Regions from separate parts of the Roseibium alexandrii DFL-11 genome, predicted to be linked through region 1. Evidence: riboswitches for the same ligand, from Rfam matches in the RefSeq annotation. Region 1 holds a riboswitch; the other holds the start of a gene.
What was found. Region 1 has a riboswitch for thiamine pyrophosphate ahead of SADFL11_RS21015 (ABC transporter permease). Riboswitches for the same ligand answer to the same signal wherever they lie in the genome.
Positions count from the first base shown of each region.

Region 1 (15,164 bases):
ATCTGGGCGTGTAAGGTCGGCTGATAGGAAATGGCAATGTCCGCCTGGCCCGCTGCAACCAGTTTCGGCGGCATCGCGGGGTCGGCGGGTTCTATCAATTCGACATCCAGACCTTCCGCCTCAAAGAACCCCATTGCTTGAGCGGTGATCAGCGGCGCGTGGTCGGGATTGGTGAACCAATCCATCAGGACCGTTAGCTTTTCGGCAGCCTGCACAGGTGCTGACGCAAAAAGAGTGGCTGCGAAAGCGGCAGAGAGCAGTGTTTTTTTCATTCAATCCTCCAAGGAAAAGCAGGTCAGTCTTCAACCTGCCAAGGAACAAGAAACCGGGTGAAATGGTCTACAGCGAACCGCAATAACAGAACCATGAGAGCAAGCAGGATCAGCGCGGCAAACATCACATCGGTCTGCATCCGCGCGTTGCTTTGAAGCATGATGAAAGCGAGCCCGCCCTTCGCGCCGACCCACTCTCCGACAATCGCGCCGATTGGCGCAAAAACAGCAGCGATCCTCAAGCCAGAGGCCAAGGCAGGCATGGCAGACGGCAGCCGGAACACCCAGAGTTCCTTGAGGCGAGACACACGATAAAGGCGGCTGAGGTCAGAAAGCCCGGGATCAAGGCGGCGCAGCCCATCATAGAACGTGGAGGTCACGGCAAAGAAGATCACCAAAACCGCCATGACAATTTTGGAGGCAAGGCCAAATCCGAGCCACAGAACGAGGATCGGCGCGATTGCAAAAACGGGCAAGGCCTGGGTAACGAGGATCGTCGGCATGATCGCCCGTTTGGCAACGGGAAACACCCAAATCAGGATCGCCAAAAGGCACCCTGCAGCGACCCCAAAGACGAATCCGAGAAGTGTCTCGGAAAAGGTAATGCTTGCATGGTGCAGGAGAAACAGGCCCTGGTTCTGAAACGCAACAAAAACACGCTCAGGACCAGGCAGCATATACGGTGGGATTTCAAAGAAATGGACCAAGGCCGCCCAGATAAGAACGGCAACCGCCACACCCGCACAGCGTTTTAGTAGAAAACCCAAAACCCTCATAATCTGCCGCTCCTGCACAGAAGGGCATATGGATATTTGGTTTTATAGACGGCACACAGCTGATGTGCAGCGTGTGCCCGGCGCATAAGCGCATAAGCAGACATAAGGATCTCCTGCCTTCGGCAAAGCCGAAAATGACACTGGAGATCCGGGAAGAGGCTAAGGTTTCCGTCCCTTCGCCGGCATGACCCGGATCAGGTTCTAAGGGTTCGGCGCGTTGCCATCTCAGTTCCGGAAACCGGAACACCCCTCGGACCAAGCGGGACAATGCCCCGCCAATTTACAAATTGCAAGAGAAACTGCCGACCACCGGCTAAAACGCAAGATGGCTGGATGTGTTTAGCCGGCTTGCCAGGCAGAGACTGCCTTTTCAACGGCATCTTCGCCGATCGGGCCCTTCTCGAGTGTGAGAATGCCGCGTTTGCCATTCTCATAAAGCATCGGGATGTCGATCCACCCGCGCTCACGCAGAAGGGCCAAATTGCGTTGTTGCTCATTGGGCAAGCTGGAAAGGGCGATCCAGAAGAAGCCAGGAGAGACCTTGACGGAAGCCCCGATCAACGCATCGCCGCGCGCTTCCTCGGTCGGCTTCATGACCAAGCCAGGAACGTTAACGATATCGCCACCGGAAAACCCTTCTGGTAGCTCATATTTGATTTCAACCAGGTGGCTTGCCGGAAGGGACGTATCATCGTTGGGCTTGATGCGGATATCGACTTTGATATCCCGCTCAGGAATTTCGACGGCAGCGGAAAGAACAGACTGCGCTTCACCGCCAAGATCGGTCTCTTCGCCAAGTGTCCAGATGACGGCACCTTGAGCCGCGGTGCCGGTTGAGCTGGCATCTGCCCCTTCCTCATAAAGGATGGAACGTTGCGCACCGGAAGCAGGCACCTGAGCTGCCGGGGCCGGTTCGGTTTGCTCTGGGCTCACTGCTGCTAGACTGTCCGGCTGAACGCCCTGGCTTACACCGGCACCGTCCGTTGCCGGAGTATCGACATCGGCGGGCGGAGTGCTTTCCACATTCGTCACGATCGACGGCTGAGCAACAGTCCCCGGCGCGGTGTCTTGCGGGTTGATGGTCGTAGTTGTCACTGCGCGCGCATCAGGTGCAACCACATTTGCATCGGTCTCATTCAAAAGACGATCGGTGTTCTTGCTCGCATCGTCTGCATCTTCCGAGGATGCGGACACGGTGTCTTCGACGGGTGCCGCTGGTTCCGTAACAGCCGTTTTTTCCGGCTCTTGTGAAACCGCCGGTGCGGCGTCGGTGAAAGTTTCCTCAGACGGCGCAGACAAGAAGAAATAGGCGGCGGCCCCAAGCACCAGGACGGCAACCACGGCAGCAGCTGCAATCGGCACTGTCCGGCTTTTTTCTTCCGAACTTCGGAGTGCTGCAGAAGCAGACGATCTTGAACGGCTGGCGCGGGGCGTTACTGGAGCGTCCGTTAAACCCGCTGTGCTGGTCTGCGGTTGAACCACTTCATCTTCAAAGAGAGGTTCTGTTTGAGACACTTGATCATCCGAGACCGGACCCGGTTCGACTGAAACAGGGTCATAGCCCGGATGTGTCTCAGGTGAGGATATTGGGCCTTCCGGCTCCGTCAGACTTGAACCAGCCGTACCTGACAGAGTCGAGGCTTGAGGCTGGCTTTCATATGAGGCGTCGGACGAAGGAACACTTACAGGCTCTTCGGCTGGATAGGCAGACGGCTCCGGAGATGTCACCGGCGGTGCTGGTGGAGCCGAAGTCTCAACTGGAGAAGTTGTGGCGGCTGCCGGGACCGACGGCGCGGGCTCCGGCTCGCGAACCGGCGGTGCAGCTGGTGTGGCAGGCGCCTGCGGTGCGGATGGCTGCAATCCCAGGCTTTCTCGAGCGGCTTCCGCCTCGACCTTCCGGATTGCCTCTTCCAGGCGAAGTTGCTCTGCCGTGATTTCCGATGGCGACAGCGGCGGCTCGTAGGCCTTGAGCTGATTCACGATGGCATTACGCGCACGGCTGTAAACGCTTCGCCGCGCTGCACCGTTGCTTTCGGGCAAGGACGCGATCGTTTTCTTTAATATCGAATAGTAATCAGCCATCTTCCTGCCTACCGGCCAACTGCACTCCTGCGTCTCCTGGATCAGATTCGCGACTTCTTCGTGACTTGTACCAAGTTTTCGAAGAGATTTTCGCCTACCAGATCGCGCGAGACGCGCACAATTGTCGTTCCATTTTGCTTTTGATGCCGGAGATCCCGGACTTCAAAAGCTGTCGAGTGCGTAGCGATTCGCAACGCACTCTAAGCATCTTTAATATTGTCTTGTTTACGTCAATTCGCTCAGTCTTGGAAAGGATTCTGCACAAGAATTGTGTCATCACGTTCCGGACTGGTCGATAAGATCGCTACCGGTGCACCGATCAGCTCTTCAACATGCCGTACATATTTGATCGCTTGCGCCGGAAGTTCAGCCCAGGTGCGCGCACCTTCAGTGGATTCTTTCCAACCCGGCATGCTCTCATAGATCGGCTTGACCCGTTCCTGTGCGCCTTGCGACGCTGGAAGATAGTCGAGGCGCTCGCCGTCGAGTTCGTAGCCAACGCAGATCTTGATTTCCTCAAGACCATCCAGAACATCAAGCTTGGTCAGTGCGATACCATTGATACCGGACGTACAAACGGTCTGACGCACAAGAACCGCATCGAACCAGCCGCAGCGGCGGCGGCGGCCGGTCACCGTGCCGAACTCATGACCACGCGTCCCAAGAAACTCACCAACCTCGTTTTGTTGCTCGGTCGGGAAAGGCCCCTCACCCACACGCGTGGTGTAAGCCTTCGTAATCCCAAGGACATAGTCGACGGAACCTGGCCCGAGACCGCAACCTGTCGCGGCCTGTCCGGCAACAGTGTTGGAAGATGTCACGAACGGGTATGTACCATGATCGATGTCGAGAAGAGCCCCTTGAGCCCCTTCGAAGAGAATCCGTTTGCCTTGTCGGCGTTGCTCGTCGAGCAAGTACCAGACCTTATCCATGTAAGGCAGAACCTGATCTGCGACACTGGACAGCTCTTCGAAAATGGCGTCCGCTGAGACTTCGTCCTGCCCCAGACCCCGGCGCAAAGCATTGTGGTGGGTCAGAAGCCGGTCGATTTTCGCCGGAAGCGTTGTAAGGTTTTTCAGATCCATCAAACGGATCGCACGGCGGCCAACCTTATCTTCATATGCCGGACCGATACCGCGCTTTGTTGTGCCGATCTTGGTGCCGGTGTTGGAATTTTCGCGAAGCGCGTCCAGTTCCCGGTGCAAAGACAGGATCAAGGTTGCGTTTTCAGCCACCCGCAGGCTTTCAGGCGTAACAACAACGCCTTGCTCGCCGAGCCGCTTGACCTCTTCGGCCAACGCATGGGGATCCAGCACCACACCATTGCCGATCACAGACAGTTTGCCTGGACGAGCCACACCGGATGGCAGCAAGGAGAGCTTGTAGCTCACACCGTCAATGACGAGTGTATGTCCAGCGTTGTGTCCGCCCTGGAACCTTACAATGACATCGGCTTGTTCCGACAACCAGTCGACAATCTTGCCTTTGCCTTCGTCACCCCATTGCGAACCGACAACAACCACATTCGCCATCTAGCTTTTGCTCTCCTAAAGCAGGTTCGTGACGTCCTTGACGCCAACACAACAAGCCCCGGACAAGTCCCCGGGGCAAACGGCGCGGACTATAGACAGGATTGGTTGGCCGCGCGAGTCTTCCCGGCCATTTAATTGAAGAATTGCGCAAGCTACCGATCAAACTCTCCTCAATTCCGGTGCTTGTTCATTTTATCGCTGCGCAAGACAAGCCTGCGCATCCAACATTCGCTCGGTTTTCGGGTGTCGGGAACCGAAAACACATGGTACCCGGTAGACATTCACCTGGTTGGAGCTCCCTCATGAAATTGCAGCATTGGATCTTGCTGATTTGTCTCGGCGCGATTTGGGGAGGATCGTTTATCTTTGCCAAGGTTGCGGTTGCCGAGATCCCTGCGTTGACCCTGGTGTTTTTCCGCGTCGCATCCGCCTGTCTCGCGCTTTGGCTTGTGCTCTGGGCCCAAGGCACTTTGGAGCAGTTTCCCTTAAAGATGGCGGCCTCGTTTCTGGCTATGGGCCTCTTGAACAACGTTATCCCGTTTTCACTGCTCTTTGCCGGACAGACTGTGATCGGGGCGGGTCTTGCGTCTATCCTAAACGCGACGACACCGGTCTTCACGGTTTTGGTAGCCGGTGTCCTGTTCCGCCAGGAAACTCTCGGCATTCACAAGATTGCCGGTATTGCTCTCGGAATCGCCGGCGTCGCAACGATGCTCTCCGGCAGCTTGTCCGGCATAGTCTCAGACCCTTTGTGGGCTCAGGCGGCATGTCTGGGAGCAGCGCTATCCTATGCCTTTGCAGCGACCTTTGCCAAACGCTTCAAAGGCCTCCCGCCCCTGATCTCGGCAACCGGTCAATTGTCCGGATCAACCCTGATCATGGCCCCGATCGCTCTGTTCGCATCCCGTTCTTGGAGCGTAGCGGATCCAAGCGTCATTGCCTGGCTCAACGTTCTCGCCCTCGGGATCTTCGCGACTGCACTTGCTTACCTGATGTACTTCCGGCTTCTTGCAGAAGCGGGAGCAACCAACGCTTCACTGGTCACGCTACTGGTGCCCGCCAGCGCCTTGTTTTTTGGATGGCTTTTATTGGGTGAAGAATTGTCGGCGATTCAACTGGCCGGCTTCGCACTCTTGTTAAGTGGGTTGGTCGTTCTTGATGGGCGGCTCTTCGCCCGTTTCAAACCAGTATCCACATCAGCAAAATAGCGAGCGCCCGGCTGACATCTCATCCGGGCGCTATTGGTGTCAAAAGCGAAGCGGCTTGACTTGCTTCACATGGGAGACCGTCTCCAAGCGGGCCATGACCTCTTTTGAGACCGGGGCATCCACTTCAACAAGACATATCGCTTCCTCTCCTGGCGCTGTCCGGCCGAGGTTGAAGGTCGCAATATTTACCTCGTTGTTACCCAGTTCCATTCCAAGGTGGCCGATAAAGCCCGGTTTGTCTTCATTGGTGATGTAAAGCATGTGCTCGCCGAGCTCAGCTTCCATATTGATGCCCTTCACCTGGATGATCCGGGGCTTCCCGTCAGCGAACACCGTCCCGGCGACGGAGCGGCTTTGGCGCTCCGTTTCCACAGTCAGGCGGATGTAGGTCTCATACGCCCCCTGTTTGTCGCGCCGGACCTCTTCGATCTGCATGCCCCTTTCCTTCGCCAGGATGGGTGCAGAGACCATGTTGACGGTCTGTAAAAGCGGCGTCAGCAAACCAGTGAGTGCAGCCGACGTCAGTGCCTGAACGTTCATGTCGGCAACTGCACCGGCATATTCCAGGCGAACGCGCTCAATCCCGGTTTCAGTAAGCTGTCCGGCAAAAGACCCCAACTGCTCAGCCAACCGGACAAAAGGCGCCAGTTTCGGCGCCTCTTCTGCCGTAATTGACGGCATGTTGAGCGCATTCCGGACGGCACCGCTCAAAAGGTAATCACACATTTGCTCGGCAACCTGCAGAGCAACGTTCTCTTGGGCTTCCTCCGTTGAGGCTCCAAGATGCGGTGTGGACACGAAGGTCGGCGCGCCGAAAAGCACATTTTCCTTGGCCGGTTCATCGACAAAGACGTCGAAAGCAGCGCCCGCAAGTTTCCCGCTATCAAGCGCATCACGGACGGCCTGTTCATCAGCAAGACCGCCGCGGGCACAGTTGATGAGGTAGGCCCCGTCCCGCATTTGAGCGATCGCGGCAGCATCAATGGTGTTCCGCGTCTTGTCAGTCAGCGGTGTGTGCAACGTGATGAAGTCCGACCGAGAGAGAAGCCCATCCAACTCCACCTTCTCGACGCCGAGCGCCAGTGCCCGTTCCGGCGTCAGGAAAGGGTCAAAGGCAATCACCTTCATCTTGAGACCGATACCCCGCTCGGCAACGATCGATCCGATGTTTCCGCAGCCGATCAGGCCCAAGGTTTTGCCGGTGATCTCGCGGCCCATGAACCGGGACTTTTCCCATTTGCCGGCCTGGGTCGACGCATCAGCGGCCGGTATTTGACGGGCCACCGCCATCATCATGGATATCGCATGTTCGGCCGTCGTAATGGCATTGCCGAAAGGCGTGTTCATCACGATGATGCCACGTGCCGTGGCCTTGGGAATGTCAACATTGTCGACGCCAATCCCTGCACGGCCGACAACCTTCAGGTTGTCCGCTGCAGCGATGATCTTTTCCGTCACCTTCGTAGCAGAGCGGATTGCCAGGCCATCATACTGACCGATGATCTCGCGCAGCTTTTCCTTGTCCTTGCCAACATCGGGCAGGAAATCCGCCTCCACACCGCGATCCTTGAAGATCTGTACGGCAGCTGGAGACAACTTGTCAGAAATCAATACTTTCGGGGCCATATGAGCCTCTCCTTGACATCAATACCTGTCCGGGCAGCGTACCACCCGGCATTGGACTTAGTTGTTCAAAGAACAGGCTCAGGCGGCCTGAGCGTGTTTCGCTTTTTCGGTTTGGAAGGCCCAGTCCAGCCAGGACGTCAGCGCTTTCAGATCACTGGCCTCAACGGTTGCACCTGCCCAGATCCGAAGGCCGGATGGTGCATCCCGGTAAGCGCCGATGTCATAAGCAACGCCTTCACTGTCGAGCATGGAAACCATGCCCTTCGCGAAAGCGGCCTGGTGCTCATCGGACAGCGCCAGAATGTCCGGATCAACCACAGTCAGACAGACAGATGTGTTGGACCGGGTCACAGGATCCTTCGGCAAGAAATCAACCCAGGAGGTCTGGTCAACCCAATCAGCCAGAACCTCAAGGTTGCCGTCAGCGCGCGCCACAAGACCGGCCAAACCACCCAGATCTTCCGCCCACTTCAGGGCATCGAGATAGTCTTCAACGCACAGCATGGACGGCGTGTTGATCGTCTCGCCGCGGAAAATCCCTTCAATCAGCTTCCCGCCTTTGGTCAGGCGGAAAATCTTCGGCAAGGGCCAAGCCGGAGAATAAGTTTCAAGGCGTTCGACAGCGCGCGGGCTGAGGATCAGCATGCCATGTGCGGCTTCACCGCCAAGCACCTTTTGCCAGGAAAACGTCACCACATCGAGCTTGGCAAAGTCCAGCTCCTGCGCGAATGCGGCCGAAGTCGCATCGCAGATTGTCAAACCTTCACGGTTCGCTGGAATCCAGTCTCCGTCCGGCACACGGACGCCGGATGTGGTCCCATTCCATGTGAAGACGACATCATTCGAAAAGTCGACCGTCGAAAGGTCCGGCAGCTCGCCATAAGGCGCTTCTATCTTGCGGACATTTTCCAGCTTCAGCTGTTTGACCACATCGGTCACCCAACCAGATCCGAAGCTTTCCCAGGCAAGCATGTCGACGCCCCGGGCACCGAGCAGCGACCACATGGCCATTTCAACTGCGCCGGTATCGGAAGCCGGAACGATGCCAATGCGGTAATCGTCCGGCACGTTCAGCACCTTGCGTGTCAGCTCAATGGCTTCCGCAAGTTTGGCCTTGCCCGGCTTGGCGCGGTGCGACCGTCCAAGCGGCGCATCGGAAAGCGCTTCCAGCGACCAGCCGGGACGCTTGGAACAGGGACCAGAAGAAAAATTAGGATTGGCCGGACGCACGTCCGGCTTGGAGATTACTATGCTCATTTCAAGTCTACCCTCACAGATAGGAGCCCCTCGTTGGGGAGGGGTGGCCCACCTATGGGGATAAAGCTGAAAGGCAGTTACGTCAATTCAATTGCGAAAAAGACAAGAAAAAGGGCCGGTCGATGACCGGCCCTTTCGCCAACACGTATGCTGGAAAATCAGAAATTACTCGTGATCGGCCCGGCTGGATAATATGCCGGAGCCGCTGCAGGTGCGTTGAATGTGTAGCGCGCACCAATGCGGAATTCGTGAGCGGTCAAGTCTTCCCACACTTCACGGGATTCACCCGTACCAACGTTATAAAGCTTCACGGTTTTCGCCTCGCCGAGGTCCTTATACCGGTAGCCAGCGTCGATGCTCCAATTCGGCGTGACAGCATATTCTGCACCTGCCATCAAGGCCCAGGCGAAATTCCAGTCGCCGTTGCTGCCGTCGTAGCTGGAGAACGTGCCGTCCGGATTGAGCGACGTTTTGTTGCTTGCACTCACGTATGATGCACCGATACCGGCACCGACATAAGGTGTGATCCGGTTCCAGGTCGCAAGATCGACATAACCGTTCAGCATGACTGTCCAGACGTCAATGTCGGCCTTCTCGGTTGAGAATTGACCTGCAGCTGCACAGCCACCACACGGCGCGTAGCCAGTTGCGGTTGCCTTGGCCTCATAGTCGACCGTCACATCACTTCTGAAGTAGCGGTTGAACTGGTAACCGACACCTGCACCAATCATCCAGGTGTTGTCGAGGCTCTCGCGCTCATAGCGCAGTCCACCGATCGCGGAGTCGTTGAAGCTTCCACTTGGGTCGCCGTAGACCTTGTAGCCGATGTCACCCCGCAGGTAGAAACCGCCGACGGCCGCCGGAGCGACCGGTACGTGTTCAATGACCGGCGTCGGCAAGTCTGCTGCAAAACCCGCAGTGGACAGCACAACAGCAAAGCCGGTCAAAGACAAACGTTTAAAAAATCTATCCATGTCTTCGTCCTCTTCCGATGTAGCGTCTGCATTTAATTGCCGACACACCAATCTCGAGGCCAAAAATGACGCCTATTCATTAAGGTTGACTTAACTGTGTTCTTTAACCGAGTTTTTTTACGTAAATGAATGGTAAATCTTGCCCCCTGCTTTTTACCAAACATTAAAAAAGCCAGCTGAATCAGCTGGCTTTATTGTTAAGAACATAAGCGATTCCAAGAGGCCGCAAGCGCTACGCAGCGGAAGACGCAACAACCCCGGCAATATCGTTCACAACTTGTTTAACCAAATCCGCGTCATCGCCTTCGGCCATAACCCGAATCAACGGTTCTGTCCCAGAGGCTCTGATCACGAGACGTCCGGATGTGCCGAGGCGGGCTTCGCCGTCCTCAATCGCAGATTTTACCTCGGAATGCTGAAGCGGCGCACCGCCTTTGTAGCGGACGTTTTTCAGGATTTGCGGAACAGGTTCAAACCGGCGGCAAACTTCTGACACAGGTTTATCCTGCTGCTTGATACAAGCCATAATCTGAAGTGCGGCAATCAGCCCGTCACCTGTGGTCGCGAAGTCCGACAGCACAATATGACCGGACTGCTCCCCGCCCACGTTGAAGCCATTGGCGCGCATATGTTCGACCACATAACGGTCGCCGACTTTTGTGCGCTCAAGTCCGAGCCCCAGATCCCCCAAATACCGTTCCAAGCCAAGATTGGACATAACAGTTGCAACGATACCGTTGCCCGCCAAGCGACCATTGGCTTGCCAGGATTGGGCAACCACCGCCATCAGCTGGTCACCGTCAACTACAGTTCCGTTTTCATCTACGATGATTACCCGATCCGCATCACCATCAAGGGCAATGCCGATGTCCGCGCGCACTTCATGAACCTTCTTGGACAACGCATCTGTGGACGTCGACCCGCAATCCTTGTTGATGTTAAACCCGTCCGGAGAAACGCCCATACGGATTACATCAGCACCGAGCTCAAAAAGAGCATCCGGCGCAACTTTGTAGGCAGCTCCGTTGGCGCAATCGACAACGACCCGCAGGCCTTCCAGGCTCATTTTGCGCGGCAGGGTGCGCTTTGCAGTTTCGATATAGCGCTCTTGGGCACCATCAATCCGTTTGGCACGCCCAAGCTCCTGAGCGTTGGCGAGATGCGGTGTCAGATCGCTTTCGACGAGGGTTTCGATGGACTTCTCGATTTCGTCACTCAGTTTGAAGCCATCAGGCCCGAAGAATTTGATGCCATTGTCCTGGAAGGGATTGTGAGATGCGGAGATCATCACACCAAGATCCGTACGCAAGGAACGGGTCAACATCGCAACGGCAGGGGTTGGAAGAGGCCCAAGCAGGAAAACATCCATACCGACTGATGTGAAACCCGCCACCAGAGCATTTTCCAGCATGTAACCGGATAGTCTCGTGTCTTTTCCGATGACAACGCGATGGCGATGCCCGCCATTCTTGAACACCAGGCCCGCCGCCATGCCGATCTTAAGTGCCATCTCCGCGGTCATTGGATAGGCATTCGCCTGCCCGCGAATCCCGTCGGTGCCGAAGAACTTGCGCATAAACCAAACCTTGTCGTTTTCGAATCTTTGTCGTTGTAACCGAGATTTCCGGCGCCGTGTGTCACATCTTATGAGCAAATGTTACCACCAGCAGCCGGTTCATATCTATTCAAACACATGAAAAGTGCCCGGTGAGACACCGGGCACTTTTGTTGTTCAGTCGTAGAGCGTATTAGGCCTGTGGCTGAGGCTCCATGCCGCCGCTTGGCTCATCGCCGCCGCGCTTGGCTCCCGCTTTCGGCACCGCAGAGGACCGGCCAATCGGCTGATCGTCATCAGTGTCCCGCACCGGCGGCTTGCCATCCAGCAAGCCCTTGATCTCATCGCCGGAGAGCGTCTCGTATTCGAGTAGACCTTTGGCAATGCTGTGCAATTGGTCTTCGTGATCACCAAGGATTTTCTTCGCTGTCTCATATCCCTGATTGACGAAGGATTTGATTTCAGCATCGACGATCTTCTGGGTCTCATCCGCCACGTTCTGGTTCTTTGCGACGGAATGACCGAGGAAAACCTCTTCCTGGTTTTCGCCGTACAGCAATGGCCCAAGCTTGTCGGACATACCGAATTGGGTTGCCATCGCGCGGGCAAGTTTGGTCGCCATCTGGATGTCACCAGATGCGCCTGAGGTCACCTTCTCATATCCGAAGATCATTTCTTCGGCAACGCGACCACCCATGGCAACAGCCAAATCGGCTTTACACTTGGCACGTGTCAAAGACACCTGATCTTTTTCCGGCAACCGCATGACCATACCAAGCGCGCGCCCGCGCGGGATGATCGTTGCCTTGTGGATGGGATCAGAAGCTTCCTGATGAAGAGCGACAAGTGCATGCCCGGCTTCATGGTAGGCGGTCAGCTTCTTTTCTTCCTCAGTCATCACCAAGGTGCGGCGCTCTGCACCCATCATGACCTTATCCTTGGCGTCCTCGAACTCGGCCATCGTGACCAAGCGCTTGGACCGGCGGGCGGCAAGAAGGGCGGCCTCGTTCACAAGGTTCATGAGATCGGCACCCGAGAAGCCTGGTGTGCCGCGTGCCAGTGTGCGCACATCGACATCCGGAGCCAGTGGCACTTTCCGCATGTGGACCTTGAGGATCTTTTCGCGGCCAGTCACGTCCGGGTTCGGAACGACAATCTGACGGTCGAACCGGCCCGGGCGCAGAAGCGCAGGATCAAGTACGTCCGGACGGTTGGTTGCCGCGATGATGATGATGCCCTCGTTCGGCTCAAACCCGTCCATCTCGACGAGAAGCTGGTTGAGCGTCTGCTCACGCTCATCATTCCCACCACCAAGGCCTGCACCGCGGTGACGGCCAACGGCGTCAATCTCATCGATAAAGATGATGCACGGTGCATTTTTCTTGGCTTGCTCGAACATGTCGCGCACGCGGCTTGCACCCACGCCGACAAACATTTCCACAAAGTCAGAGCCGGAGATCGTGAAGAATGGCACGTTTGCTTCACCCGCAACCGCACGGGCGGTCAGGGTTTTACCGGTACCCGGAGGGCCGACCAGTAGCACGCCGCGCGGAATCCGACCGCCGAGCCGCTGGAATTTTTGCGGATCACGCAAGAACTCAACGATTTCCTGAAGATCTTCTTTAGCTTCATCTATGCCGGCAACGTCTTCGAATGTGACCCGGCCGTGCGCTTCGGTCAGCAGTTTCGCTTTGGACTTGCCAAAGCCCATGGCTTTGCCGCCAGAGCCTTGCATTTGCCGCATTACGAAAATCCAGATGCCAAGAATGATGAGCATCGGAAGCCAAGAGAACAGAGCGCCGAGGAGCGGTGAGCTTTCAGCCGGCGGACGAGCGTTGATCAGGACGCCTTTTGTGCGAAGTTCCTCGACATATTGCGCGCCTTCGGGCGCGTATGTCTGGAACGGACCCGTCGTCGAGCTGCCGGAGATCTTCTGTTCCTGAATTGTCACCGATCGCACGTCACCGCGATCGACTTTATTCATGAACTCAGAGAAAGCGATCTCGTCCGTTACGCTGTTCTGTGTTGGGCTCTGAAACAGCTGGAACAAAGCGATCAGCAGAAGGGCGATTATCACCCAGAGCGCGAAGTTGCGAAAATGTGCGTTCATTTCTATCCCTTAACCGCCCGACGCGACTTTATTAGAATGCGCGCGGTTACATTTCTTTTAGCGAAGATAGGTCGCCCATAGCCCTATGCCAAGGTGGTGCGCCATATTGCGCATGCACACTGACTATTTTCTTAAGACACACCCCTAACAGATGTTTGCGCCCGCGAAAACCGCGGAAAACCTAAGACCCCTCAAGATCTGTCCTATAGTTACCGGCCAATTTTACCGGAACGGGGATACGCTGAAGTGAAATTTCGCACCCGCCACGCCCTGCATCATGCCAGATCAATGAGGCCGCACACCGAACGCCCACCGGCCCGTTTCCAATCCAGAAAACCGGCGCGCTTTCAAACGCCTCCTTTGGCCACCCATTTGGCCAGGAAACCTGCCGCCGGTCGACCGGCGCATTGAACAGCGGGCCGAGGCTGACAGCCATACTGCTCGAAGGTGCGCCGGCGGCGGCTTGAACATCGAACAAAAATCGGGCATCCCAATTTCCCTCTCCGCGGAGGTTCTCAAGAACCTCAGGCGGTGATCGGCCGATTTCTTTCCAAACAAATAGAGTATCCCGTTTTATTTCCAGAACGGCTCCACCCAATGTTTGGCGCCCTGCGTTGTTGTTCAAAATCCAGTGATCGAGGGCTTCGATCTTCCGTAACTTCGGCTGATAAACCCGGCCCGTTACCCGCTCGATCATGAGAATGAGCAAACGCAGCCTGAATTCTTCTGACTGGGCGCGAAACACCAGTGTCGAAGTCTTGACCGGTCCTGCCGGATGTTCCTCGACATGCTGTCGAAAAAGCTCCGCGAGGACCATCTCCAGAGCTTCGCGCGCACGCCTCAGCTGCCGTGCTGTTGTGGCAATCCGGCTCGGCGACAACCCCTCTTCGGAGAGAGTGCTCGAAATCGACCGCAAACGGCTGCGCTTGTATTTCAAACTCTTATTTGAAGGATCGTCACACCATTTTTGATCCCGTTCTTCTAAGGTTGCTAAAAGACGGCTTTTGGGCACACCGAGAAACGGGCGCAGCAAACGAAGACCGGCAGGTCCTTCAGGTTCATCTGAAGCCATGGCGCCAAGCCCGTTTAATCCGCTCCCACGGGTCAAACGATCGAGAAACGTTTCAGCCTGGTCATCGAGATGATGCGCGAGAAGAACGGCCTCAAAACCCGACACAGCTGTCTGTTTTGCGATCAACTGGTATCGCGCGCCGCGCGCCGCCTCTTGAACACCAGTTTCCGGCTTGTCATCCGTCCATTTCAGAATATGGCAGCGCAAACCATGTTGTTCACTCAGTTCCCGAACAAAGCACGCTTCTTGAGAGCTTTCTGGACGCAGTTGGTGATCAACAACGACCACCTCGCACGCTCCTTCCCAGTTTCGTCTCGATCGCCATTCACAAAAGGCGAGCAGCAAACAAACTGAGTCTCCACCACCGGAGACAGCAAGAGCAATTTTTGAGAAGTTTTTCAATGAATGAAATAGTTGGTCAATTTCCCGGTCAGTGAGCCCGGAATACGGATCCGGCTGGTTACGAACACTGGGCACTTTGGCGTTCATCCCGCGCTTGTGACAAAACCGCCGGCGCAGCATTTGGAAATTTGCTCAAGAGTTCTGAAAACGTCGCGCAGGCAACATCAGTTTCCCCGAGCCCGCGAAGCGACACGCCGAGCTTCAGCAAACTGTCCGGGCTTTTTGAATTGCCAGGATGATCCCGGTAGGTTTTCAAAAATGCGTCCGCTGCCTCGCGGAAGTTCTGCTGGGCCAGGAG
Region 1 covers NZ_CM011002.1:4,515,568-4,530,731, reverse strand. Annotated here, with positions in the region: gene SADFL11_RS21020 (ABC transporter substrate-binding protein) at 1-272, opposite strand, end outside; gene SADFL11_RS21015 (ABC transporter permease) at 296-1,048, opposite strand; TPP riboswitch at 1,203-1,309, opposite strand; gene SADFL11_RS21010 (hypothetical protein) at 1,388-3,130, opposite strand; gene SADFL11_RS21005 (adenylosuccinate synthase) at 3,370-4,662, opposite strand; gene SADFL11_RS21000 (DMT family transporter) at 4,965-5,870, shown strand; gene serA (phosphoglycerate dehydrogenase) at 5,910-7,496, opposite strand; gene SADFL11_RS20990 (phosphoserine transaminase) at 7,575-8,753, opposite strand; gene SADFL11_RS20985 (outer membrane protein) at 8,912-9,727, opposite strand; gene glmM (phosphoglucosamine mutase) at 9,960-11,303, opposite strand; gene ftsH (ATP-dependent zinc metalloprotease FtsH) at 11,476-13,392, opposite strand; gene tilS (tRNA lysidine(34) synthetase TilS) at 13,574-14,953, opposite strand; gene ybgF (tol-pal system protein YbgF) at 14,925-15,164, opposite strand, start outside.

Region 2 (15,164 bases), 920 kb from region 1:
CTGGGCGAAACTGTCCGGATCTATCGGTGGAGTGCGGTTGCAGTTGGTTTTGCCGGCATCCTCGTTGTTTTGTCACCGCATCTGGGGGAGGGGGATTTCGACAACTCCGCCACCTTTGGAGCCGTCGTCGGATTTATGGGCGCTGCTTTTGCGGCCCTTGCCATGATCACGGTCCGGAGGCTGTGCGTCACCGAGCGCACCTCGACCATTGTCACCTGGTTTTCCCTGTCCGCGACCGTGATCTCGCTTCTGACCATTCCAGCCGGTTGGATCTGGCCGGACCAAGCCTGGATCATCCCGGATATGGAGACAGCGGCTCTACTGGTGATGATTGGCCTGTTCGGCGGTGTGGGGCAGATCCTTTTGACCCAGAGCTATCGCTATGCGGATGCGTCGACCATCGCGCCGTTTGATTATGTGAACATGCTCTGGGCGATCCTGGTTGGCTGGGTCGTCTTTGCCGAGGTCCCGGTCCTTGAGGTGATTGTGGGAGCGGTGATCGTCATGGCCGCCGGGATCTTTGTGATCTACCGGGAGCACCGGCTTGGCCTCGACCGGACCAAGGACCGCCGGGCATCGACACCGTCCAAGTCTTGAAGAGATACCGCGCTGTTCCAGGTTTCTTTATCAGAACGCCTTGAACGTTATGATCGACTTGGTGTCCTGGATGCCGTCGATCGGGTGCACCTTCTCATTGACGAAGTGTCCAATGTCAGTGCCGTCTTCGATATAGAACTTCACGAGAAGATCATAGTCACCGCTGGTAGAGTAGACTTCCGACGCGATCTCGGCATCCGCGATTGCATTGGCAACCTGATAGGTCTTGCCGAGCTGACATTTGATCATCACGAAAAACGGGGTCATGGGGGCTCCTGCGGGCAAAAACGAACTGTGCCCCGACATCGCCTATCTCAAACAAACAGTCAATCGGCTGTTGGCGCTTGAACCACCGCAACTGCCAAGTGGGGCTTGAAAACCCCCGTCTGCCTTAGTAGACAGAACTTGTCTCATGGGGGTGCCCGGCGATTGTGGATCGGGCTGAGAGGCAAATGGCCAACTCCTAGAACCTGATCCGGCTTGTACCGGCGGAGGGATTTGAGATCATGACTGATCTTTCACGTAAAATGCGAAGAATGATGGCGCTGGGGCTTTGTTCTCTGAACCTGAGAAAGGGCCTGGCATGAGCTTGTCGATTGCCGCGAGCACGCAGGACCTGTCGCCGGAGACGGTCTTTTCCTTGCTGGAGCGGGTGCGGTCAAAAAGACCGCGCGTCCATGCCATCACCAACACGGTCGCGCAGGGTTTTACGGCCAATGTCCTGTTGGCGCTGGGCGCAGTGCCTTCCATGACGATCGCACCGGAAGAAGTTCAGAGCTTTGCAGCGTCTGCCGATGCGCTTCTGATCAACCTCGGAACACTGGACAACAGCCGGCGTTTGACGATCCCGATCGCGATTGATGCGGCCAAGGAGGCAGGCCGGCCTGTCGCCATTGATCCGGTCTTCGCGGATCGGTCACCGCAGCGCTGCGCATACGCCAAAGAACTCTTGCAAACGCGGCCGTCTCTTGTCCGGGCGAATGAAACAGAGATGGCCGCGCTCTTTGACACGCGGGCCGATGTCGATGCTTTGATCTCGGAGGGAACGGTGTTTGCCGTAACCGGAGAAGAAGATCAGATCGAGGGTCGGGGCGACGACTACCGGCTGCGCAACGGTCATCCTCTTTTGGCCCGAGTGACGGCCACCGGCTGTGCGGGGGGCGCGGTCCTGGCAGCGTTTGCGAGCGTCGAGCCAGATACAGCGCTTGCCGCGGCATCAGGCCTGTCCGTCTTCAACATAGCGGGCGAAATCGCCGCTTCCCGGAGCGGGGGACCTGGCAGTCTGGTCGCAGAGCTGCTCGACACGCTTTACAGCCTGACGGCCCGCGATATCGAAAGCCGTCTTCAAATGGGCTGACACCCATTCCAATAGTATTGTGCGGAGGGCACCATGACCGCAATCGCGGTGACAATAGCAGGTTCTGATTCTGGCGGTGGGGCTGGCATTCAGGCGGATCTGAAGTCTTTTTCGGCAAATGGTGTCTACGGGGCGAGCGTCTTGACTGCGCTCACGGCACAAAACACCCTCGGGGTGACGGCGATCCATGATGTGCCTGTCGAGTTTGTACGCGCGCAGATCGATGCGGTCTATTCGGACCTCGCCGTGACGGCCACAAAGATCGGTATGCTCTCGCAGGTTCCGATCATTGAGGAGGTCGCTGACGGTTTGAAGCGCCACCAGACCGGGCCGGTAGTTCTGGACCCTGTGATGGTGGCCGCGTCCGGCGATCCGCTCCTGGCTGAAAGTGCGGTCGCAACACTGATATCCAAGCTGGTGCCCTTGGCCGACATCATCACGCCGAACCTTCATGAAGCAGCCCGCATGCTGGAGGGCGAAGTCGCCCGCAACGAAAATGACATGCAGAGCCAAGCCAAACAGCTGATCGACCTCGGGGCGAAGGCTGTCTTGTTGAAGGGTGGACACGGCGATAGTGCGGAAAGCGCTGACCTTCTAACAACAAGAAACGGCGAAAGTCTTTGGCTGCGCGAAGACCGCATTGCGACGGACAACACCCACGGCACCGGATGCACGTTGTCTTCTGCAATTGCTGCTGGACTGGCCAAGGGCAACGCGCTGGGCGACGCTGTGTCCAGTGCCAAAGCCTATATCCAAGAAACGATCCGGCATGCCGACGAACTCAAGATTGGACAGGGCCATGGACCGGTCCATCACTTCCACGCGTTTTGGGAGGGCGCACAATGAGTGATGCATTGAAACACAAAAAGAGCGTCAGCCGCCGGGATTTGCTTGCAGGCGGTGCCGTTGGAAGCGCGTCGGTCCTATCTGCCCCAGCGGTGATGGCACAAGGTGCGGTCACCGAATGGAAGCTGGTGACATCCTGGCCGAAAAATCTGCCTGGCCCGGGTGTCACGGCGCAGCGGATCGCTGATCAGGTCGCGTTGCTCTCAGGTGGTGCGTTCAAGATCCGTTTGTTTGCTGCTGGCGAACTTGTGCCGGCGCTCGGCGTGTTTGATGCCGTCTCAAATGGCACTGCGGAAATGGCGCACACAGCCTCGTTCTTCTGGCAAGGCAAGATCCCAGCCTCCGTCTATTTCACCGCGGTCCCCTTCGGTCTGCTCCCGCATGAACACATCAGCTGGATCGAGCAAGGCGGCGGGCAGGCGCTTTGGGATGAGCTTTACGCGCCTTTCGGCATCAAACCGGTGATGGCGGGTAACACCGGCGTGCAGATGGGCGGCTGGTACAAGAAACCGCTCCAGAGCCTCGATGATCTGCGAGGCCTCAAGATCCGGATGCCGGGGTTGGGGGGAGAAGTGATGCGCAGGCTTGGAGCCGCTCCGGTTGGTTTGCCACCGGGCGAGCTGTTTCAGGCGCTCCAAACGGGCGTCCTGGATGCGACTGAATTCCTGGGGCCCTGGTCGGACCGGGCCATGGGGTTCCAGAAGGCCGCGAGATACTATTATTCACCCGGTTTCCATGAACCGAACGGGACAGGCGAGGCGCTGTTCAATCAGGCGGCTTATGATGCTTTGCCCACGGAATTCCAGGCAATCTTAATAGAAGCGTGCCGCGCTGAGAATGGACGAGCGCTTGCGGAAAGCGATTGGGAAAATGCCGGAAGCCTGAAGTTGCTCCAGCAAAAAGATGGCGTTGAGGTCCTTCCCTATCCGGAAGACATTCTTGAAGCCTTGCGCGTAACGACTGGAGAAGTGCTTCTGGACACCTCCCGTCAGGATCCGATGAGTAACCGCATTTATCAAAGCCATCAGGCCGCTTTGAAGCGTCTTTCGCCCTGGAGCGATATTGCCATGCGGCGGTTTCTGAGCGCGCGTGATGGATTTGTCTGACCTGCAACTATGGCGAGTGTCAGCGTAGATGCGGCTCGACCTGTGTTGATTGCAGTTTCGGCTCGTGAAGTTCGAAACTCCATATGTATCGTGTCTGAAATGCGGGTATCTGAACCAAAGACATATCCGCATTTTTGACATTTGAGTTGCTTTTTTACTTCATTCAGTTGGCCACATCATGGGCGCCAGCTGACATCCGTATGGCGTTTTTTGATCTACCGAAGACGCGATTCACTCACGAGATATCACTCCGGGTTCACGCAAAACTCCCGTATTCCCTAAGGTTATCTGTGACAAGATAGCAACGGAAGAAAAAGAAACACCTCTCCGTGTGACGTGCTGGTAATGTGCCTAAAATGTGTGCATTTGTATGGTTGGCCTCGGTGGCCCTCCAAAAGCAGGGTCTCATGATATGTTTATCCGGCTACGAGCACTTGGTGTGTGCACCGGACCTTCGTGAAAACCCTTATATTGCACCGCAGCAGGCGTGTGCGCTGCAATTATAGATCGCATTTCATGGTTGAAAGGCAGCCGTTTCTTTTAGACCCTGCAGTCAGTGTCAAATTCCTCCCGGGGGGGAGGAGGATTGGGAGAAACGTAAAAATGCGGGCAACCAAGAAAATCGTACTTATGACGTCGACGGCCATTGCAGCCTCGATCGTCGCAAGTGCAGCCTCTGCGGGCGGCTTCGCTCTGCGCGAGCAGAGCGCCTACTACCAAGGGACTTCATTTGCCGGTAACGGTACATCCAGTTCGTCGATATCGTCCATGTTCTGGAACCCGGCAACCATCACGTCGATGGACGGCAAGATCAACTTTGAGGCTCACAACGCCTTCATCATTCCGAAGGCGGATATCACGGGCTCAAACACCGTCCCGAACTCATTGACCTCGCCAACTGGTCTGATCACGACGTCCTTCGACACAGGTGACATTGGTCATGACGCCTGGATCCCAGCATCCTATGCGTCTTATAATCTCAGTGACCAGGTTTATCTCGGCGTTGCAATCAACGGTGCGTTCGGTCTGTCGACAAAGCCAAATGACAGTAACTGGACAGGCGCGGGCTACAACCGGTCGTCCAAGATCTTTTCGATCAACCTCAACCCGGTTGTCGGTTACAAGATCAATGAGATGTTTTCGGTCGCGATCGGCCCGCAGATTCAATATGCGGATGTTCGCCTGACCAACGCCTCTTTCTCCCCGACCATCCCGGGTGCAACCCTGTTTCCAGGTCAGCAGCTCGATGGTGACGGTGTTGGTGTTGGTTTGACCGCCGGTGTCACGATCAAGCCGACGGCGACGACAGAAATCGGTATTGGTTACCGTTCTGCGATCTTCACAGACATCGACGGCACCATCGCCGCTCCGAACCCGGCCAACCCGTTCACGACGGCCGTAACGGATGTGAAAACGGTTCTGGCGACACCGGATATGATCACGCTCTCGGCTAAGCAGAGCATCACCGATGATATCCGCGTCCTGGGTACGTTCGAATGGACAAACTGGAGCCGTTTGAAAGAACCGCAAATCACGGCCGATGCCACTGGCGCAACCGTGACCACGCTGCCGTTCAACTACAATGACGGCTATTACCTCGCGGTCGGCGGTGAGTACGACTTTAATGACAAACTCACTCTGCGCGCCGGTGCGGCTTACGAGTGGTCTCCGATCGACGATAAAATTCGCTCCGCACGTCTTCCGGACAACGACCGTATCTGGCTGAGTGCGGGTGCCTCCTACGTCTTTAACGAGCACTTCTCGTTTGACCTTGGATACACACACATCTTTGGCACAGATACCGACCTGAACCTCGTTCCGGGTCATCAGGACTACAGCGCTTCAAAGGGCTCCCTGACAGGATCCGTCGACTCCTCCGTCGACATTCTGACAGCTTCGGTCCGTATCAAGTTCTGATCAGCTGCCAGGCTGGTTCTGGAAATTAGGCCGGCCCGCGATCGCGGGCCGGCGTTTTTTGTTAGAAAGCTGCCGGATAAAGTCCGCCATCCATCAGAATGTTCTGCCCGGTGACATAGCCGGCGTGCCGGGAACAAAGAAAGGCACAGGTCTGTCCGAACTCCTCGGTCGTTCCAAAACGGCGTGCTGGGATTTCTGCAGCCTGGCTTGCACGAATAGCGTCGACTGTCTGTCCGGATTGTTGTGCCGAGCGTTCAAACCCACCCTTCAGCCGGTCAGTATCCATTTTGCCCGGCAGCAGATTGTTGACCGTGACACCGTGCGGAGCCAACTGGCGGCACACGCCTGCCAGGAATGCTGTGAGACCGGCACGGGCGCCGCTGGAAAGGTCCAGGCCTTCGATCGGCATCTTTACGGACAAGGACGTGATGTTGACAATCCTGCCAAAGCCCCGGTTTTTCATTCCGGGTGTGACCGCCTGGATCAGTTCGATCGGGGTCACGAAGTTCTGGATGGCACCTTCCAGCAAGGCAGAGCGGTTGAGTTCTGAATAATCCTTGCGAGGCGGGCCGCCATTGTTGTTGACCAGTATGTCAGGCTCTGGGCAGGCCGTGAGAAGCGCCGCTTGTCCTTCCGGTGTGGAAACGTCGGCAGCGACAACACTGACTTTCACCTGAAAAGTGTCCGTCAGATACGCACGTGTTGCTTCCAGAGCGTCTTTGTCGCGTCCGTTGATCACCAGATCACATCCGGCCTCTGCAAGCGCCTCTGCGCACCCTCTGCCAAGCCCGCGGCTTGATGCGCACACGATCGCCGACTTGCCGCGCAATCCCAAATCCATGATTGATCTCCCAAATTAAGAGGATGTGGTTCGCCGGACCTTATGGAAGGAACGCTGCCGCCGCCATCCCTTTCCTGTCGGCCCCTTTGAACCACGGGGTCTGGACGAGGTTCCGCTGATGGCGGTTGGTGGCGCGGCTAAGCGATTTTTTTTCTACTGAACTGCTGAAAACGCGACGTCATCACACCCCAAATACCATCTGTCATAATAGTGAAACTTGAATCGCGTCTATAGCGTTCCATTGGAGCTAGGAGACGTGCAATGTCCACTTCAGAGACATCGCGGCATTACAGGGCCTTGTTTATTTCAGATGTCCACTTGGGCACGCGCGGCTGCCAGGCAGATCTTCTGCTTGACTTCCTGAAGGACAATGACGCCGAGACAATTTACCTTGTCGGCGATATCGCGGATGGTTGGCGATTGAAGCGATCGTGGTATTGGCCACAGCTTCACAACGATGTGGTTCAGAAGATCCTCCGCAAGGGCCGCAAGGGATCGCGTATCGTTTATATCCCTGGCAATCACGATGAGTTCCTCCGAAGCTTTTTGGGTACCCATTTCGGTGGCGTCGAGGTGACCGATAGTATTGTGCACGAGACTGCTGACAATAGGCGGTATCTGGTGATCCATGGTGATCAGTTCGATGTCGTCATTCGGCATGCCAAGTGGCTCGCGTTCTTTGGCGACAAAGCCTACGTCACTGCGCTTGGTGTCAATACGGTATTGAATGCTGTGCGCCGCCGGCTTGGCCTCACGTACTGGTCTTTGTCGGCCTGGGCGAAACTGAAGGTCAAGAATGCTGTCAGCTTCATCGGACGGTTCGAGGAAGCGCTTTCCGACGAGGCACGCCGGCAGGGTGTGGATGGCGTCATCTGCGGTCACATCCACCATGCGGCCAGCCGGGACGTCAACGGCATCCACTACATTAACACGGGTGATTGGGTCGAGAGCTGCACAGCGGTTGCCGAACATCATGATGGAACCTTTGAGGTGATCAGATGGGTAGAACAGGCCCAAACCGGAGCCCAGACCGAGAAGCCGCAGGAAGCTCCGGTCGCCGCATGAGTTCCATTCTTGTTGTCACGGATGCCTGGCATCCGCAGATCAATGGCGTCGTTCGCTCGCTTGAACGCACAGCTGATGAACTCCGCGCCATGGGCGTTCGCATGGAGTTCCTGACCCCGCAGGCTTTCAAGACACTTCCGTGCCCGACATATCCTGAAATCCGTCTGTCTTTGACCCACAAGGGCAGCGTGCGGCGGATGATGGATGAATTCGACTGCGAACACCTGCACATTGCGACCGAAGGCCCACTTGGCTTGCTTGCGGCCGGGATCGCCAAAAAGCGCGGACAGCCGTTCACCACCAGTTATCACACACGGTTTCCGGAGTATGTTTCTGCCCGGATGCCGGTGCCGCTTTCCTGGTCTTATGCATGGATGCGCCGCTTCCACAACGCCGGTAACGGCTGCATGGTGGCAACGACTTCGCTGGAGAACGACCTGAGAGATCGCGGCTTCCGGAACTTGATGCGCTGGTCGCGCGGGGTCGACGAAAACCTCTTCAGGCCATATGAGGGCTCTGTCCTACCGCAGGATTTGCCTGGGCCGGTCTTCATGTATGTGGGCCGCGTTGCGATTGAGAAGAACATCAAGGCGTTTTTGGATCTGAAACTGTCCGGCTCCAAGGTCGTTGTTGGCGATGGGCCTCAGCTGGATACCCTGCAAAGGGAATTCACCGACACACTCTTCACGGGTGCGAAAACCGGCGAAGATTTGGCGCGCCATTACGCCAGCGCGGATGTTTTCGTCTTCCCGTCGCTCACCGACACGTTCGGCAATGTCATGCTGGAAGCGCTTGCGTGCGGGGTGCCGGTTGCCGCCTATCCGGTCATGGGGCCGCTGGATGTCATCGGCGATACCGGCGCCGGTGTTTTGTCCGAAAACCTCGCAGAGGCATGTGAAGCCGCTCTCGATATTCCGCGTGACCACTGCCGGAACATTGCGCTCAATTACACTTGGGCAGCCAGCAGCCGTCAGTTCCTGGACAATTGTATCACCGCCGTTGGCGGGGTGGCGCAGGCCAACGCGGTAGAGTGATCTGAAAGTCTCAGCAGCTTTAAAGTATTGGCGCTGCGGGATTTTGTAACCCTCACAATGTTGCAGTTGTCAGGCCAAGGGGTAGCCGGTACTCCTGTCCACCTCAGATCCTGAACGAGGTGGCCACCATGACCGGCGCGACAGCAGAACGACCTTCCCCCACCAGCACAGCCGTCACTTACGGCGATGTATTGGAGGCCGCTGATGCCCTTGAAGGCGTTGCTGTCAAAACCCCGCTCTTGACCAACCCCGCTCTGGATGAGCGTGTTGGCGGGCATGTGTTGATCAAGCCGGAATGCCTGCAACGCAGCGGCTCTTTCAAGTTTCGCGGAGCTTACAATTGCTTGCGGCAATTGGAGCCGGACGTCCGGGCCAGGGGGGTCGTCGCTTGCTCGTCGGGTAATCACGCACAAGGCATCGCGTCCAGCGCCAAGATCTTCGGCATGCCGGCAACGATCGTCATGCCTGCCGATGCCCCTCAGGTGAAGCTGGAACGCACTCGCGGATACGGTGCGACGGTCATTACTTACGACCGGGCCACCGAAGACCGCGACAAGATCGCTTCCGAAATCTGCGCTGAAACCGGTGCGACGTTCGTGCATCCGTACAACGATCCTGCCGTCATTGCCGGGCAGGGGACCGTTGGCCTGGAAATGGCAGCGCAAGCAAAACACCTTGGTGTGCGGTTGGATGATGTCCTGGCCTGCACAGGTGGTGGAGGCCTTTCCAGCGGGATTGCGCTTGCGCTTGCAAACACTTCCGCGGAAACGGTCTTCCATACGGTCGAACCGCAATTCTTCGACGACTATAAACGGTCCTTGGAGGCTGGGGAGCTGTTGTCCAATCCCGCCAAGTCCGGTTCGATCTGTGATGCGCTTCTTTCTGAAAGTCCCGGGGAGATCGGATTTTCGATCCTGCGTCAATTTGCGGGGGAAGGATTTACGGTTACCGACGAGCAGGTCCTGGACGCGGTGGCGTTTGCGTTTTCCGAGCTCAAACTTGTTGTCGAACCCGGCGGTGCCGCTGCGTTGGCCGCTCTGCTGTCCGGGAAACTTGACCTAAGGGAACGGACCGTTGGTGTCGTACTGACAGGCGGGAATATCGACCCTAAGATGTTGTTTAAGGCTGTTTCGCGTTAACGCGCTGTTAGGGGCTGACCCATTAGGCGGATTGTATCTATCCTGTTTTCTTTCGGTGGATTCGCGAAGGAACGGATGGTGCGGAAATATCCGTGGTGTCTGCTGAATTGCGAAGCAAAACCAGGAGGTTACGTAACGTAGGGATATGCTCTCTGCTGATGCCGCCGCCCTGTCTTCCTTGGCATTGAATACCTGGTGTTCCGTTGAAACCCGCCTCAAGAAGGGGCGCGTTACGTTGATTGGCGGGACGGTGTTGGCCTGAGGGGGACCAGCACTGGCTTGCAGGGTTTATGGAGCCAATATGCAGAACCAAACGCTAAAGGGCAGGCTGGCGTTTTTCCGTTTCACCGAGGAAGATCGCACATTGGCGCGATCGATCTGGCCGACACTTTCCTCTCATTTGCCGAGGATCATGGATGGATTTTACGACCATGTAAAAACAGTCCCGCATCTGGCGACAATGATCGGAGACCAGGAAGCTCGCCTGATCTCGGCACAACTTGCTCATTGGGAGCGCATGTTCAACGAAGGACCGACCGAGGCCTACCTTGAGCGCTCCATTCGGATCGGATTGGCGCATGTGCGCATCGGTCTTGATCCAAGCTGGTACATCGGCGGCTACTCATTCGCCTTAACCCAGATCTCCGACGTGCTGCTGACCAAGCGGATGATGACCGCGGCCAAGCGCTCAAAAGTCATGGCGGTAATCACCAAACTGGTCATGCTGGACATGGACATCGCCATTTCGACCTACCACGAAAAAATGGTGGCGGATGCCGTCGCGCGCGAAGACGGGCTGAAGTCGGCGATTGCCACGTTCGAAACTTCACTCAGCGGCGTGGTTGGCGAGTTGAGCTCTACGTCTGACGAGTTGGAAAACTCTTCCCGCGACCTCAGCCGGGAGACCGGGTCGATCGCAACCCGTATGCAGACCATGGACGCCTCCTCCGCGGAGACCGCGAGCGGTGTGCAGTCCAGCGCGACGGCAACGGAAGAAATGAGCGCTTCGATTGTTGAAATCGGGCGTCAGGCCGGACACTCACGTGAAAAGGCCCAGCAAGCTGTCCAAGGCGCCCAGAACACCAATGAAACGGTCACCAAGCTGGCCGGTTTTGCGGATCAGGTGGGGTCTGTCATCGGCTTGATTTCTGACATTGCTGAACAGACCAACCTGTTGGCGCTGAACGCAACCATTGAAGCGGCCCGGGCCGGTGAAATGGGCAAGGGCTTCGCCGTCGTTGCGGCCGAGGTCAAGGAGCTGGCAAGTCAGACCACGAAGGCGACTGAAGAGATCACCGAACAGATTGCTGCGATCCAGCAGGCAACCCGGCAGTCTGTCCAGGATATTGATGGGATCACCACGATCATCAGCGAATTGTCAGAGATCGCCAACAGCATTGCTGCTGCTGTGGAGCAGCAGTCGTCTGCAACGGCGGAGATTTCTTCTGCGGTTCAGATCGCGGCGGTCGGCACACAGAGCTTTACTGATGAGATCGCCGCTGTGCGCGGGTCGATCGATTCAGTCGATGGCACGGTTGAGACGATCCATGAAACATCATTGACCTTGAAGAACAGGGCTGCACGTCTGAGCGAAGAAGCGAACCAGTTCTTTGACAAGATCACAGCCGGATAACTTTGAACAAAGAGGGGAGGCATCGTTGGCAGATCTCCGGGTCTGCCGACGATGCCTTTAAAACTCTACGACAAATGCCGCGCAAGGAAACGAGCGCGGCTTTTGCTTAGGTGAGGCAAAGAAAAAGGGCGCCTGGAATGGGCGCCCTTGTCTCCTGACGGGGTGAAGATCGATCAGTTGAACAGAGCCTGTCGTTCGGCCTCGGTCAGCTCCGTCAGCGGGTCAGCTCCATCGTCGGCATCTGCTTCCTGCTCGACCAAAGCCCAGTCGGCATCAGCTTCTGCCTCTGCTGTTTCCACTGCCGGTTCTCTGTCGTTGGCAGCTTCCGGCTCGCTGACTTCCGCATCGAACAGTTTGTCGATCGCGGCTTCATCCAGGACTTCATCGGCGTGGGCAGCTTCAAATTCATCGGCGACCGGATCAGTCACGTCTGCTGTGTCTTCAGCTTCCGTTTCCTCGGCTGCAGGCGCGGATGCAAACATGTCATCAATCGCGGCCGCATCCATCGGTCCGCTGTCGCCGGCCATCAGGGCATCGATGTCCGCTTCACCCATTGGTGCTGAAGCCTCACTCGCAGATGGGTTGCCAGGCGCTGCGACTTCCTCCACAGCGGAGTCAAACACATCGCCGCTGACAGACATCAGTTCATCGACGCTGTTTTGAGAGACGCCGGCGCCGTCACGCTGCGGGCCGTTCAGCAAGTGGGCATCCGGGCGGCTGTCGACCGGACCAGCGGTGTCATCTGCTTCCAGATCTTCGATGCCCCAGATGTTGATCATCAGGTTGATCCGGCTTTCCAGATATCGAAGTACCTGGACCACCTTGTTGGTGCGCTGGCCGGTCAGATCTTGGAAGGAACAGGCCATGAAGATTTCTGTGGCCTTCGCATCAATATCGTCGCAGGTCGCATCGTCTGCGCCATTTTCGCGAAGAACCCAGGCTTTTTCCTGGATCTGCTCGGCAGCTTCCAGAATCGACTGGGTGGCGCCTTCGGTCTGCGTCACAATCGCATCAAGCTCATGAGAGGCGTCGACAAAGCGATTGCTTTCGTCACCGTCGTCCTTGATGTTGGCGATCTCTGCTTTGGTGCGCTCAATTGCCTCGTGCATGTCGGCAATATCCAGGCGGATCTTGTCGAGATCCGGCACTTTGCGCTGGCGGGTGACGACTTTCTCAAGACGTTGGATCGCGCCGAGGATCTCGGTCGTTTCCGGGGTCTTGTTCCGGTTCAAAAACTCTTTTAGAAACCGACGTCCTCGATCGGATTCCATCAAGGTCTGTTCAAGCGTCTGATATTCGGCTTCGCCTATCAGCTCCGGTTCTACCTGTTGTGTTTCCGCTTTCATCAGGGCGCGATTCTCAACTCTGCAAGGGCCGTTCGGTATCCAATCCGGACAATTCCAAAATCAGGGTAAACTGAAAATCGTTAATATTCTTTTGGGCCTCAAAATCCGGTTCGGTTTGCATGTTGAATTTGACGTCGGCCCTCAGTGCGCGTGTCTCTGCTTTGTTCGGGGTTCATTTTTTCGGCTATGGGCTGTTTCTCCCATTCTTTCCGGTCATTTTGGAGTTCGAGGGGTTTTCTGCGGCCGATATCGGATTTGTCTTGGGGGCCGGGACGGTTGCCCGGATTGCCGCAAGCCCGCTTTTGACGAACCTGGCGGACCGTACGGGTCAGCGCCGGTGGTCCATATTTGTTTATTCTCTGCTTGGAACTGTCTTTATCGCGCTTTTCGCCCTTGGAAATGGACTTTACGTGCTGGGCGCTGGAGTGATTGGCTACATGGTATTCAAGGCACCGGTTCTACCGCTCAGTGATGCCTATGCCTTGGATGCTGCGCGGAACACCGGAGCGGACTATGCACGGATGCGCCTTTGGGGATCTGCTGGGTTTGTTGCTGCCAATCTTGCAGGTGGATTCCTGGCGACCGGAGACACCGTCTGGGTGATGCTGTTTCTGATTGGCTTGGCGTCGCTTCTGACAGGCGGCGTTGTCCTGTCACTTCCGCGTCAAAGCGGAGCCGGGGCCAGCGAAGGCTTGCGCGAAGACGTTGGCGAGGCGCCCTTTAAAGCCGTTTGGTTTTGGCCTGTGCTCATCCTGCTTGGCCTGTTTCAGGCAACCCATGCGGCTTTCTACGGTTTTGGGACGCTCTATTGGCAAGCCGCTGGGATTGCAGACGAAACAATCGGCATTTTGTGGGCCGTTGGCGTGATCGCTGAGATCGCACTTTTCACAGTCGCCGGAAAGATCGCGCTTCGTTTCGACCCGCCGGTTTTCCTGATCGTTGCGGGCGTTGCCGCGATCGCCCGCTGGGGCCTGTTCCCGTTCGCGGATACGCTGGTGTCGATGATCGCGATCCAGCTTCTGCATGCGCTCACCTTTGGCGCTGCCCATCTGGGCGCTATTGCAATTCTGGCAAAAGTCGTTCCGAGCAAATGGGCCGGGACCGGCCAGGGGCTGCTTGCCACATCAATCGGCCTGCAGATGGCCATTGGTTTGAGCGTCTGCGGCGCGTTGTACGAGATGGACCCGGATCTGCCGTTTTATCTGATGGCGGTAGTTTCGGCGGCCGGAACGCTGGTGATGATTGCGCTGACGCCGATGGTGCGTCAGCGCATGGCTTCGAACCCAGTCCGTTAAACCCTATGCGTTAGCCCCAAAGTTCCGGTTTTGGCGGAAACAAAGTACTGCCTTCGAAGACCAGTCCCGGTTCGCGGTCCTGGGTCAAAAGAAGTGGGCCGTCTAGATCCACATAGTCTGCCCGCTGCGCCAAGAGGACAGCGGGGGCCATGGCCAAAGACGTGCCGAGCATGCAACCGACCATGATCTTGAACTCAAGCGCCTTGGCTTGATCGAGGAGCGCGAGGGCCTCCGTCAACCCCCCGGCCTTATCGAGCTTGATATTAATGGCATCATACCGGCTGCGGAGATCTTCAAGCCCATCCCGCGTGTGCAGACTTTCGTCCGCGCAGATCGTGATCCTTGAGCTGAAATCCATAAGACGGTTGTCACCCTTGGAGGGCAAAGGCTGTTCAATCAAAGCCACACCGGCTGCTTCGCACGCCGCCATGTTCCTGGCAAAACAGCTGTCGTCCCAGGCTTCATTTGCATCAACGATCAAGGTGCTGTCCGGGGCGGCCTTGCGAACAGCTTCTATTCGCTCATCGTCGCCAGACCCGCCAAGTTTTACCTTGAGCAAGGGCCGATGCGCGGCCTTTGCCGTTTTTTCTGCCATGATTTCCGGTGTGCCGACACTGATCGTGTAAGCGGTCGTGACCGGTGAAAGCGGCGGGATACCGGCAATCTCTGCAGCCGGTTTTCCGGACTGCTTGGCTTCAAGGTCCCAAAGGGCGCAATCCACTGCGTTGCGTGCGGCTCCGGCCGGCATGGCCTCTTGTAGCGCATGGCGGCTCAAACCGTCTTTCAACAGCGGCGAGATCTCCTGGATCTGCTCCTGAACGCTTTCCATGGTTTCGTTATAGCGCGCGTAGGGGACGCATTCGCCGCGGCCAACATGGTCCCCGTCCGTTACTGTCGCGACGAGCACATTGGCATGGGTGCGGCTGCCGCGGGAGATTGTAAAACCGCCCGCGATCTCGAAGCTTTCAAGGTCAATGCTGACGCTGCG
Region 2 covers NZ_CM011002.1:139,868-155,031, forward strand. Annotated here, with positions in the region: gene SADFL11_RS00620 (DMT family transporter) at 1-597, shown strand, start outside; gene SADFL11_RS00625 (Lrp/AsnC ligand binding domain-containing protein) at 628-864, opposite strand; TPP riboswitch at 1,002-1,112, shown strand; gene SADFL11_RS00630 (hydroxyethylthiazole kinase) at 1,181-1,954, shown strand; gene thiD (bifunctional hydroxymethylpyrimidine kinase/phosphomethylpyrimidine kinase) at 1,988-2,800, shown strand; gene SADFL11_RS00640 (TRAP transporter substrate-binding protein) at 2,797-3,906, shown strand; gene SADFL11_RS00645 (OmpP1/FadL family transporter) at 4,510-5,823, shown strand; gene SADFL11_RS00650 (SDR family oxidoreductase) at 5,885-6,664, opposite strand; gene SADFL11_RS00655 (UDP-2,3-diacylglucosamine diphosphatase) at 6,926-7,729, shown strand; gene SADFL11_RS00660 (glycosyltransferase family 4 protein) at 7,726-8,763, shown strand; gene SADFL11_RS00665 (threonine ammonia-lyase) at 8,892-9,902, shown strand; gene SADFL11_RS00670 (globin-coupled sensor protein) at 10,204-11,535, shown strand; gene SADFL11_RS00675 (protein phosphatase CheZ) at 11,709-12,881, opposite strand; gene SADFL11_RS00680 (MFS transporter) at 13,001-14,176, shown strand; gene dgcA (N-acetyl-D-Glu racemase DgcA) at 14,187-15,164, opposite strand, start outside.
Region 2: it holds a riboswitch for thiamine pyrophosphate, as region 1 does, so the genes downstream of both, SADFL11_RS00630 (hydroxyethylthiazole kinase) here and SADFL11_RS21015 (ABC transporter permease) in region 1, are expected to answer to the same signal.